Regions from separate parts of the Sporolactobacillus sp. KGMB 08714 genome, predicted to be linked through region 1. Evidence: riboswitches for the same ligand, from Rfam matches in the RefSeq annotation. Region 1 holds a riboswitch; the other holds the start of a gene.
What was found. Region 1 has a riboswitch for fluoride ahead of Q6A92_RS16975 (MutS-related protein). Riboswitches for the same ligand answer to the same signal wherever they lie in the genome.

Region 1 (5,305 bases):
TTCATCTGATTGTCAATAAATGACGGCTGAGCGGCAGTCCGAAGTTTTGGAAGCCGTTTTTGCAGGACCATATCCTAAGCGGCGGTCCGCTGAAAGAAGCAGCGGATGTACGAAAACATTTTTCTGATCCGCCAGGTTACGGCGTGTCTCTTATCCGTGGCTGAGATCGTCGTTCTCCAGCGTGGCGGCTGAAAGGAGCTGAGAAAATCGTTATGAAAACGATTAAATTGTATTTCGTTCGGCACGGTGAGACCTATTTTAATCAACTGGGCCGTTTTCAGGGGTGGAGCGGCACACCTTTAACGGAGCGTGGAATACGCGAGGCCGAACATGCAGGGCATCTTCTGAAAGAAATTGAGTTCGCAGCTGCCTATTCAAGCGATACCAGCCGTGCCGAACAGACAGGCCAATTGATTCTGCAGCAAAATCGTGCCGCCGCTCGCCCGGAATTAGTCGTACTGCCGGAACTCCGCGAGCATTTCTACGGAGGTTTTGAAGGGTGCTGCAAACGGGAAGCGTGGCAACAAATCAGGAATAAATTAGGGATTGACGGCGGGGAGTTACAATGGGATTATACGCCGGATGATGTACAGAATCTATTGCATGAGAATGATCCGGATCAGCTGGCGGAAACGAGCGCGCAATTTTGGGAACGCTATGAGCGGGGACTCAGACAGATTGGCGATCAGACGCCGGCCGATGGCAATGCATTAGTCATTACTCACAGTACTGTACTGAGAGCGCTGGTTTGGCGAGTGACCGGCCAAGTACCCGTTCCATCGATTCCATCCACCGGCAGTGTCACAATCGTTTCACGAACAGGCACGCAAATGGTTTTATTGGCCTATAACCAAACCGGCATCTCAGAAAATCGGCAGACGGAGCAATAAGGAAGGGGCGCATGGATGATCGATTGAAGCGATCGCCGGGCACCGCGGCTATAAGACAGATGCCGGTAACCCTTGAAACAGCTGCATGGATAGCCGCCACTTTTGTCAAAGGGTACGGCAGGCAATAGGGAGCGATGTTTATGGCGGAGGTGAATGGTCTCATCGGACAATTCCCGCTTCATTAGACAGAAAAGGAGTCATTCGGCTATTCTGTACAGGGCTGACAGAACGGCGTTTGTGAGAACCTGGAAAAATTTGGTGGAAATCTAAGCAGCAGGGCTGACTTGTTCCGCGACTAGGAGGTTTTTCGGATTACGCAGGGTACGCGGGGCATCTGATTCTGCTGCTCATTGATGAAATTGCATCAGTGTATGGTAATTTTCCTGCGTACCGCCGTGCAGGATGGGGCGCAGGCAGTCCTTCTCTGTTTTTGATATATAAATTGAATTAAAAGCTGAAAGATGATATAGTAAACATAACTTATTAGTGGTGATGGCGTCCACCGTAAAAACACGAATTTCGTTAATGACACCTGTCTTGTTTTAAAAGGGCAGGTGTCTTTTTGCACCTGCATGAAGAATAAAGGATTGGACTTTATTGAGGAATGAGGTGCATGTCATGTTGACGAGTTTATTGTTCCCCTTTGTCCCGCCCCCGCCATTATGTGATAAAACGGCTGATGTCTATACCGATCTGCATTTAGATCAACTCTTCGGTCAAATACAGAAGCAAACCGCACATCCGATTCTCGATTTTTTTTATCAACCGGTTGAAGATGCGAAAACGATTCGATACCGGCAGGCCGTTTTTTCAGATTTTAAAGAGAAGGCAATCGCCGGGCATGTGGCCGTTTTTGAACAGAAGATGACCTTAGACCGCACCATACGGGAACAGCTCAGGCACAGCTACCTGCCGGAGCTTCAAGGTTATCAATTGGTGACGACTCTCCAGCACAATCAATCAGCCATTGACCGGTTTCTGAACGATTTGACGGCAGACGCACCGAAAAGCCGGGGCCTGAAAGCACTGATCGATTTTTTGAAAACCTATGTCCGTTCGGAAAAGATCATTCGCCTGCGATCGGACATACACGCGATTATGGCGGGTCTGAAGGCGTTGCGCTATCGGATCGTAGTTAACGGACAGCTGATTACAGTGGCGAAAGCAGATCATAGCAATCCGGGGCTGAATGAATCTTTAAGAAAAGCATTTAGCACGTTGCTGAATGATCCTCCGCAGGCATTGAATTTACAGGAAATCAAACCGCTGCAAAACGAAAGGGGTGTGAACAATCTCCAGGCAATGATTCTGCATGCACTTTCCCAGCTTTTCCCCCGGACATTCAAGAGGGTGCGGGATTTTTATAATCAGTACTGCGATGACGTGGACCCGGTCCTCGAACGGGTGACTGAAGAACTGAATTTCTATCTGGCGGTTAACAATTTTGAAAGACAGATTGCCGAGTCGCTGCATGTTCGGTTTACTGCGCCGGCTGTAGCCGCCGGTGATGACGAATTTGTGCACGATAGTTTTGATATCGAGCTGGCTGCCAAACTCGCCGGCTCTGCGACTCCTCTTATAACCAATGATTATTTATTAAAATCAGATGAGGATTTTATAATTATTTCCGGTCCGAATCAGGGCGGGAAGACTACTTTTTCACGGATGGCGGGAGAAAATTATTACCTTTTTAGTCTGGGGATGCCGATCCCGGGATCTTCGGCACGATTAAGCATCCGTCCTCATGTTCTTACCCACTTCCAGCGTCAGGAAAGTGCCGAATGGCAAACGGGACTTCTGGCGGCCGATATTGATCGGCTGCAGGCCATTGTCAAGGCAAGCGATCGGAAAAGCTTTGTGATCATGAACGAATTATTTTCATCGACGACGGCTCAGGATGCGGAAAAGATGGGGACGTATGCGCTGAGGATGCTGCGTGAAAAAGGCGCACACGGAATCTATGTGACTTTTCTGGAAAGCTTAAGCCGCTTGCCCGGGACGGTGCCGATGATGAGCCAGGTCGCAGCCGACTCTTCCGAGCGAACGTTTAAAGTGATCCGGGCCAGACTGAACGGCCAGGCTTATGCGATTTCGTTACTGGATAAGTACCATCTGACTGCAGATCAGGTGAAAGGGAGGATTCGTCATGAAAGTCTGTCTCTTGGATAAGTCGGACAGCTGGTCTGCCTCGTGGAAAATGGATGCGTTCGAACAATCAGTTATTGAGGATCTTGAATTGGAACCTGTTCTTCATGCTGCCAGTGAGAAAGACGATCTTATCCGGCATGTCCTGCTGAGAGGGTTCTTTCATCCGATAATGGATGCCGATGCCTTGCTCTATCGACAGAAAACGGTCCAAACCGCTATCGGGACAGAAAATTTGAGTTCTCAGTTCTATCAAATTGCGCAATCGACCCTTCACAATGTCCGGCACCGCGATTGGTCGATGGGAAAAGAATCGGCCAGTTATTTTCTATCGAATAAAGCAGCAACAATTAATCTTTATTTACAGGGAATTATTCAGATTTGCAAATTAGAAGAAAGGATCACTCTGGACAGCGCTCCTGCTTTTTGTCATTTCTTTGACAGGATGCATGAATATTTTGGCGGAGACGGTCTTTCCGGGATGCAGACATTAATTCGGACGATGCTGAATCATCATGGATTTAGTTTCTCGGGACGGCTTGGATCCGATCTCGGTACCGAAGTGGGTGAACGGGAACTCGACTTTTCAAATAAAACGTGGGCAAAAATCAGTGCGCGCTTTCACCTGAACGCGAGCAGGATGACGTTTGAGATTCCGCCCCGGGATGATGGAGCAGCGGAAGCGCTCGGGCGCTATGAAAACAGGATCAGCTATGAAAGTGCCCGAACGTTATTGGTTATCGATGCAACACTGCGTGATTTTTTTGCCGAATTGGAAGCACAGGCTGCCTGGCTGACAGGCGTCGTCCGTCTGCATCAAATGTTCAATCGGACGGACTGCGCCTTTCCGGTCTTTTCTGACGGAATACGAGCAACAGATTTAAAAAATGCTGTACTGTTGCTGGATCCGGATTATCATGTCATTGGAAATACGGTTGATTTGGAAGAAAAACATCTTTTGATCCTGACCGGAGCCAATCAGGGCGGAAAGACGACGTTTCTGCGCAGCTTAGGTCAGGCACAGCTAATGGCGCAATCCGGCATGTTTGTCCTGGCAAAAGAATTCCGGACGCGTCCCTTCAGGCAGTTGTTCACACATTTCAAGAGGGAGGAGGACGATCATGTGGCCAGCGGGCGGCTGGATGAGGAATTGAAGCGGATGAATGAAATGGTGGATAAAATGCCAAGCCATTCGCTCATTCTCATGAATGAATCATTCGCCTCGACCAATGAGCATGAGGGATCGGTGATCCATTATCAGATTACAAAAGGGTTGATCGATGCCGGTGTGTCAGTGATTGGCGTGACGCATCAGTATGAATATACGCAGCTTGTACAGGAACACTTGCCGAATGAGGCTGTCTTTATGCGTGCGCAGCGAACGGCCGACGGCAAACGCCCCTTTCGGCTGGAATACGGGCTGCCGAGGCGGACGAGTTACGGATTGGACCTGTTTAACCGGGCATTCGGCGAGCAGCAGAAGCCGGAGACGTCCGCAGAAGATGAAGAGGATAAGCAGAATGAAATCTGATTGCTGCTTCAGGAGGATGGCGGAGAAAAAATGACTGAGATTCCGGCATTGCCGGCAATACGGTCTGCTAACGAATCAGGTCAGATGATGATAGACGTGCAGTCATGGGCGGTGCCTTTCTAATCCTATTTAATTTTCCTGCCTGAGGCACTTGGTTTGTGATAAAGAGCGGCCCGGTTAATAGTTGTCGAAGCCTGTTGACGCAGGGGCAAAGAACGGGGTGACAAATGGAAGCATTGCAAGGAAAAAGCATCGGATGAAAGCATCTGATGCTTTTATATAAACTCGGAAGGCCGGGACTGAAACGAATGGCACATCTTGTATGAAATAGCCGATCCGACTTCAGACACCTATAGAGGATTAATTTTGAAAACCGGCGTGCCTGCCACGGCGGGCTGGATGGCGGGAGGCAGCGGGAAAATCAGTATTGCGCTATTCACCGGATTGGGACTCATCCTTTATTGGGGATTAACTTTTCTATTTTTAAGAAAAAAGCGGGAAAACAAATAGCCGATACGGCAAAAAGAAGTACAGCGGAATCTGGAAAAACGGCAAAAAAGCCCGCGGCGTCTCTTTTACGGTCATCATCAGCGGCAACTATTTTGCCTGGTTCCGGCCATTTTACGTAAATCCAAAACAAATTAAATGGATTTCTGCAGGCACCGCTTCCCGGACATCATCTTAGCTGAAATACATCACTGATTCGCTGCTGAACCGATTCATCGGGTTTCTGATCCGA
Region 2 (5,305 bases), on a different contig from region 1:
ATTCCCGTCCTGTCCGTTATCTCCCTTTCCAACCACAGAGCTGCGGGCCAGATAGTTCCTAAAGAATGAATGGAAGGGTCCTTGCCGGAAATAACTGTTTTTAGCCACTCCACTTTGCCTTCTTCATTCCCGGTCAGTGCGACCAGCGACCAGCCCTCATGATTTTCTCTAACTGCCGTATAGTGAAGGAGCTGTTTCATCTCGCGCTTTTCTAATATTCTTGCGATAAATCTGTTATTCTCGAGAACGATAAAATCTTCTTTCTTAGCCAATCTGTTCACACCTCCTCATTTGCCCATATACAGTAGCTGCTGCAAAACCATTGGAATAGCCGTACCCATCACTAATGAACCGATAAGATGCAGAAGCGGAGGAAATACCGTCCGCCAGGTAAACCGAGCTTTCCCGACTATCGGTGTATTTGGACGGCCGAACACCATCTTGAGTGCGTATCTGAGAAAATTAGCAAACAATATGGCCAAAAGAATTACAAGGACCACTGCCATCCAGATAAGGCCTTCATGCAGTGCACTGAGTATAATAATGAATTCACTTAGGAATAAACCGAAAGGCGGTGCCCCGGCAATCGCCAGCATCAGCAGAACAAGGAGCAGACCGGACCATTTCATTTGAAATAAAATGCCTCTTGCCTTTCTGATTTCCGTACTTTGATACTGGATCAGCAGGTTGCCGGAAAGGAAAAAAAGGCCGGGTTTGATGAGTGCATGGTTCAGCATCTGCAGCAGGGCGCCGTATACGCCGAACGTCCCCAGAGTATAGCCAAAAGCAATCAGCCCCATATTTTCAATACTGGAATAGGCAAACAGCCTTTTAAAGTCTTTTTGAACGCCCGTCATCGCTATGGCAACCAGAACGGTCAGAATTCCCGTCCAGCGGAGAAGGAAAGCAGCGAAGGATATCTGCCCATTAGCGGATAAAATATCATAGAAACGCAAGATCCCATAAAGAGCGATATTGATCTTAATCCCGGACAGCATCGCGCTGACCGGCGACGGGGCCATGCTGTGCGCATCGGGAAGCCAGGAGTGCAGAGGAACCAGCCCGGCTTTAATCCCATAGCCTGCAACAATCAATGCAAATCCCAATTTTAAATTCAGGGGAGGGATGCTGTGGCCGGCCGTCATCAGAGCCTGCCAGGATAACGATGATCCGAGACCGGCAGGCCTTCCCATCAGGATAATGACCGTTCCGGCCAGTGCCAGCCCACCGCCGATCTCCATCATGATCAAATATTTCCAGGTTGCTTCAAATGTTCCGGTCGTATTTTCATAATCGACTAAAAAAACGGAGGCCAGAGAAGTTCCTTCAATGCATACCCAAAGAAGAATGACATTATGAACGATCGGCGTCCATAATAGAAAAAAGTAAAAGAGCATGATGAGCAAGAAAAAGCGCATGTGTTTCCGATTTGTCAGCTGATATTTATCCGCCGACAGGTTTAGGTATCCCGACGCATACACGACAGAGGTCAGCCCGACGATCGTTATAATCATGAGAACGACAAGGCTCAGGCGATCAAACTGGTTGATTTCAAGCCATACCCCTTTTGCGGTTATCCATGCACCTGATTTAAATACAATAAGGACCAGCGCCACAAAAAGTGTTGCAAGAAAAGCGGCAATTTCCCGCGCTTTTGTCCATGGCAAAAGTGTCAACAGGATTCCTGCAGCCGGAATCATAAAGAGCAGTAGCTCAAGCACGCCATTCATCCTTTCAAATTCGTTAATTGTTTGACAGAACGTACTTTTGTACGTCTTTCAATCGATTTGACCAGTATGACCATACAGACAGCCGACCAAAGTATGATCAGATAGATCAGAATTTCAAAAAACAAGGGAAGACGGTTCAAAAAATAAATAACCATGAGATCTCCGGCAGCATCTACGGACAAAATACCGAAGACCTGTTTGCTCGGATCATGCTTGAGCAGAACAATGCTGATGCCCAGGAGCAATACACTGACGGCGGTTCCAATGAAGTCTCCTGTCCCGCGTCCCATCATGAATCCGAAAATGGCGAGGAAAGCATAGAGAGGGACGGCTTTCCGGACATCGATTAAGTCGCTGGTTACTCGGTCATGCCACCAGCTTTTTTTCAGAAACGAATAAATCAGAATCGGAATGGCGATCAACCGGATGATCAGCAGAGCGCTCCATCCGATAAAAGCACCGGACTCGCCGGTCTGGAAAATTTGATAGAGATAAAGAACCAGCAGGCTGACCACTTGCAGAATATAACCAGTCATCGCCAGCCGGGTTTCACGGACAACGCCGATCCATACCGTGAATAAAATCAAGGCCACATTGACCCATGATGGAATTAAATCCATTCCGCTGTTTCCTCCATATTCCGTAATTTAAGTTAAACTGAAAATAACCGCTAAAAGAGCAAATGTACCGGCAACGCCGAGGTATTCACTGATACGCAGCAGCCGGAGTTTGCCGATGGAAGACTCAATCCAGACAATTAATGCATCCAGGATCAAAAATTTGAAGAACAAAACCAGTTCTGCAGTCAGCAAATCGAGAAACGTCGCTGAAGATGCCAGCCCCCAGGGACCGAAAATGACATTCATCATGATCACGGACAGGACAAAAAATTTCATGGATCCGCCCCACTCAATCAGTGCAAGATCCGGTCCGCTGTAGTCATAAACGCGATTGGCATCGATCATCGAAAATTCCTGATGAGAACTTGGGTTATCGACAGGAATCCGTCCTGCTTCAGCCAGCAGCATCATAAAAAATGCGATAAAGAGAAAGATATGAATCGGAGAAAAGAACATACCGCCCATCGTCTTTGTCACATTGTAAGGAACCGTTGAATGTGCGGCAAATCCGACGCATAGCAGGACAAGAAACATGATCGGCTCGGTACAAAGCGATACAAAACGATTGCGTGTCGTTCCTACTCCCGCATACGGACTTCCTCCGGCGGTCGCTCCGGCGAGCAGAAAAAAGCCCCCCAGGCCAAGAATGAACCCTCCGGACAGCATATCTCCGGCAAAAGCCATGAAGAGAGGAAACGCCGTGAGGACCGGAATCAGCAAGGTAACGATTAGCGGAGCCGCAAAATAAATATAGGGGGCTGCAGAATAAATCCATCCGGCCGAATCAGGGACGACGCGTTCTTTATGAAATAATTTTAGAAAGTTCCAATACGGCTGAAAAATACTCGGCCCTTTCTTTCCCTGCACAAACTCTTTCCAGCGAGTTAATATTCCGCTTATCAGCGGGGCAAGAAGCAGCACGGTCAATAACTGAAGCAACTGCAAAAAAACGGCTTCCTGAAGAGAATGAACCACAAGGTAAACCCCCTCGTAACGATTAATGATAAATAAGGACCCGAAGGCCGGACGTTGCGCTGTAAATTGAAACTGTTCTTCCTCGGATCAAGGGACTGCGACATAAACGGCGGACTATAGCCTATAGCCCTCTTAACTGCCTTTTAGTGAACAGCCTCAAGTGAAAATGAAAATCATTTTTTCGATATCAAGCTAAAACATTTTACTTTTTTGATAAACACCGGACTCTTCTCCTCCCTGAAAAGTATTTCCACAGAAAATAGGGTAAAAGCTATACCTAAAACAGTGGGTTAGGAGCTCGCATGGAGTGCTGCACATGAAACATTTTCTGGAAAACCGATTTTAAGAAAAAAATGGCCCCTATTTTAATCAAAGATTAAAATAGGGGCCATTAGCATTCATTCATGCGTTAGGGTGAGCTCCATCACCAATTACGTATAGTAATTATAATGTCTGACCGATGATCTGTCAAAAATTTTTCAAAACAGAAAAACTTTAAATGATATCAAGGGTAATCACTAAATTTGATAATCAATGAAAGTTGTTTTATAAGAAACATGAAAAATTATGAAAGAGGATGTAGTCACATAAATGGTCACGAACTTAAATGATAACATTCTATTTTCCTGTTGATGCTCCAACTTAAGAAGACAATATGAACTATTTGAAAGCAATGAACAAGTTTATTTTGCTCACTGCTTTTATTTGTGAAAATAATTTTATCTTTTAGGGTTGCAATTTAGGCGAAGGCAGATTATATTGAGTACAGGAATAAAAGTTTCTTTAAAGAAACAAATATTCACTAAGCAAATAGGAGGCCAGAATAAATGTCTTACAAGGAAGGTGCAACGGCAACTGACAATGGATCTGCAGCCGGGGCTGTGTCAAAATTTAAGAGACGAGAGCATTCTGAATCCTTTAAAACAGCTATTGGGACGAAAAAAGGCTGGAGACAGGCACTTCCATTTGTCGGACCCGCCTTCATTGCAGCAGTTGCTTACATTGATCCGGGTAACTATGCAACGAACATTCAAGGCGGTTCACAGTATGGTTATTTGCTGCTATGGGTGGTGATTGTTTCCAATCTGATGGCGATTCTGATTCAGACTTTGTCATCAAAGCTGGGAATTGCCACTTCGCGCAATCTTCCGGAAGTTTTACGGGACGAGTGGAAACCAGGCGTTGCGATCTTTTATTGGATACAGGGTGAGATTATGGTCATGGCGACGGACCTGGCCGAATTTATTGGCGCTGCTCTTGGTTTCCATCTCGTCTTTGGACTGCCCATGATTCCTTCGGCAGTTCTGACAGCGATCTGTGCACTGCTCATTCTTGCCTTTCAAGTCAGAGGGTTCCGTCCACTTGAAATGGTGATCGCGACAATGGTTTTTATTGTGGTTATTGCTTTCAGTTGTGAAATTGCCTTTTCCATGCCACAGTTTGCGCCATTCATGGCCGGGTTCGTTCCCCATTTTCAGGGGGCGGGCAGTGTCATGCTTGCCGCCGGCATTTTGGGAGCAACGGTGATGCCTCACGCGATCTATATGCATTCGGGTCTGACGTGCCGGAGAGTCATTGGTAAAAATGCAAGTGAGAAAAAGAAAATCTTTCACTTTGAAATGGTCGATATTCTGATCGCGATGATTATTGCCGGATTGATTAATGCGATTATGCTGACAGTTGCTGCTTCAACATTTCACGGTCACATGGTGATTTCGGATCTGGATGTTGCTTTTAAACAATTTGGTAATTTTATTGCGCCGAGCGCCTCAATCCTGTTTGGCATCGGGCTGCTCTCGGCAGGCCTCTCGAGCTCATCCGTCGGGACACTGGCCGGCGACATCATGATGCAAGGTTTCATTCATAAGAGAATTCCGATTTTTATCCGCCGCGTTTGCTCAATGGTCCCGCCGTTAGCCGTTATTATTTCGGGTGCGAATGCGACAGGGGCCCTGGTGATGAGCCAGGTGGTTCTCTCCT

Region 2: another riboswitch for fluoride. It lies ahead of Q6A92_RS04570 (respiratory chain complex I subunit 1 family protein); the one in region 1 lies ahead of Q6A92_RS16975 (MutS-related protein).

What each region holds. Positions count from the first base shown of each region.
Region 1 is NZ_JAUUBW010000046.1:3,342-8,646, reverse strand. It holds gene Q6A92_RS16985 (DUF190 domain-containing protein) at 1-23, shown strand, start outside; gene Q6A92_RS16980 (histidine phosphatase family protein) at 213-890, shown strand; fluoride riboswitch at 1,370-1,432, shown strand; gene Q6A92_RS16975 (MutS-related protein) at 1,509-3,059, shown strand; gene Q6A92_RS16970 (MutS-related protein) at 3,037-4,566, shown strand.
Region 2 is NZ_JAUUBW010000008.1:43,736-49,040, reverse strand. It holds gene Q6A92_RS04585 (NADH-quinone oxidoreductase subunit C) at 1-272, opposite strand, end outside; gene Q6A92_RS04580 (proton-conducting transporter transmembrane domain-containing protein) at 288-1,721, opposite strand; gene Q6A92_RS04575 (hypothetical protein) at 1,727-2,350, opposite strand; gene Q6A92_RS04570 (respiratory chain complex I subunit 1 family protein) at 2,378-3,325, opposite strand; fluoride riboswitch at 3,701-3,763, opposite strand; gene Q6A92_RS04565 (Nramp family divalent metal transporter) at 4,207-5,305, shown strand, end outside.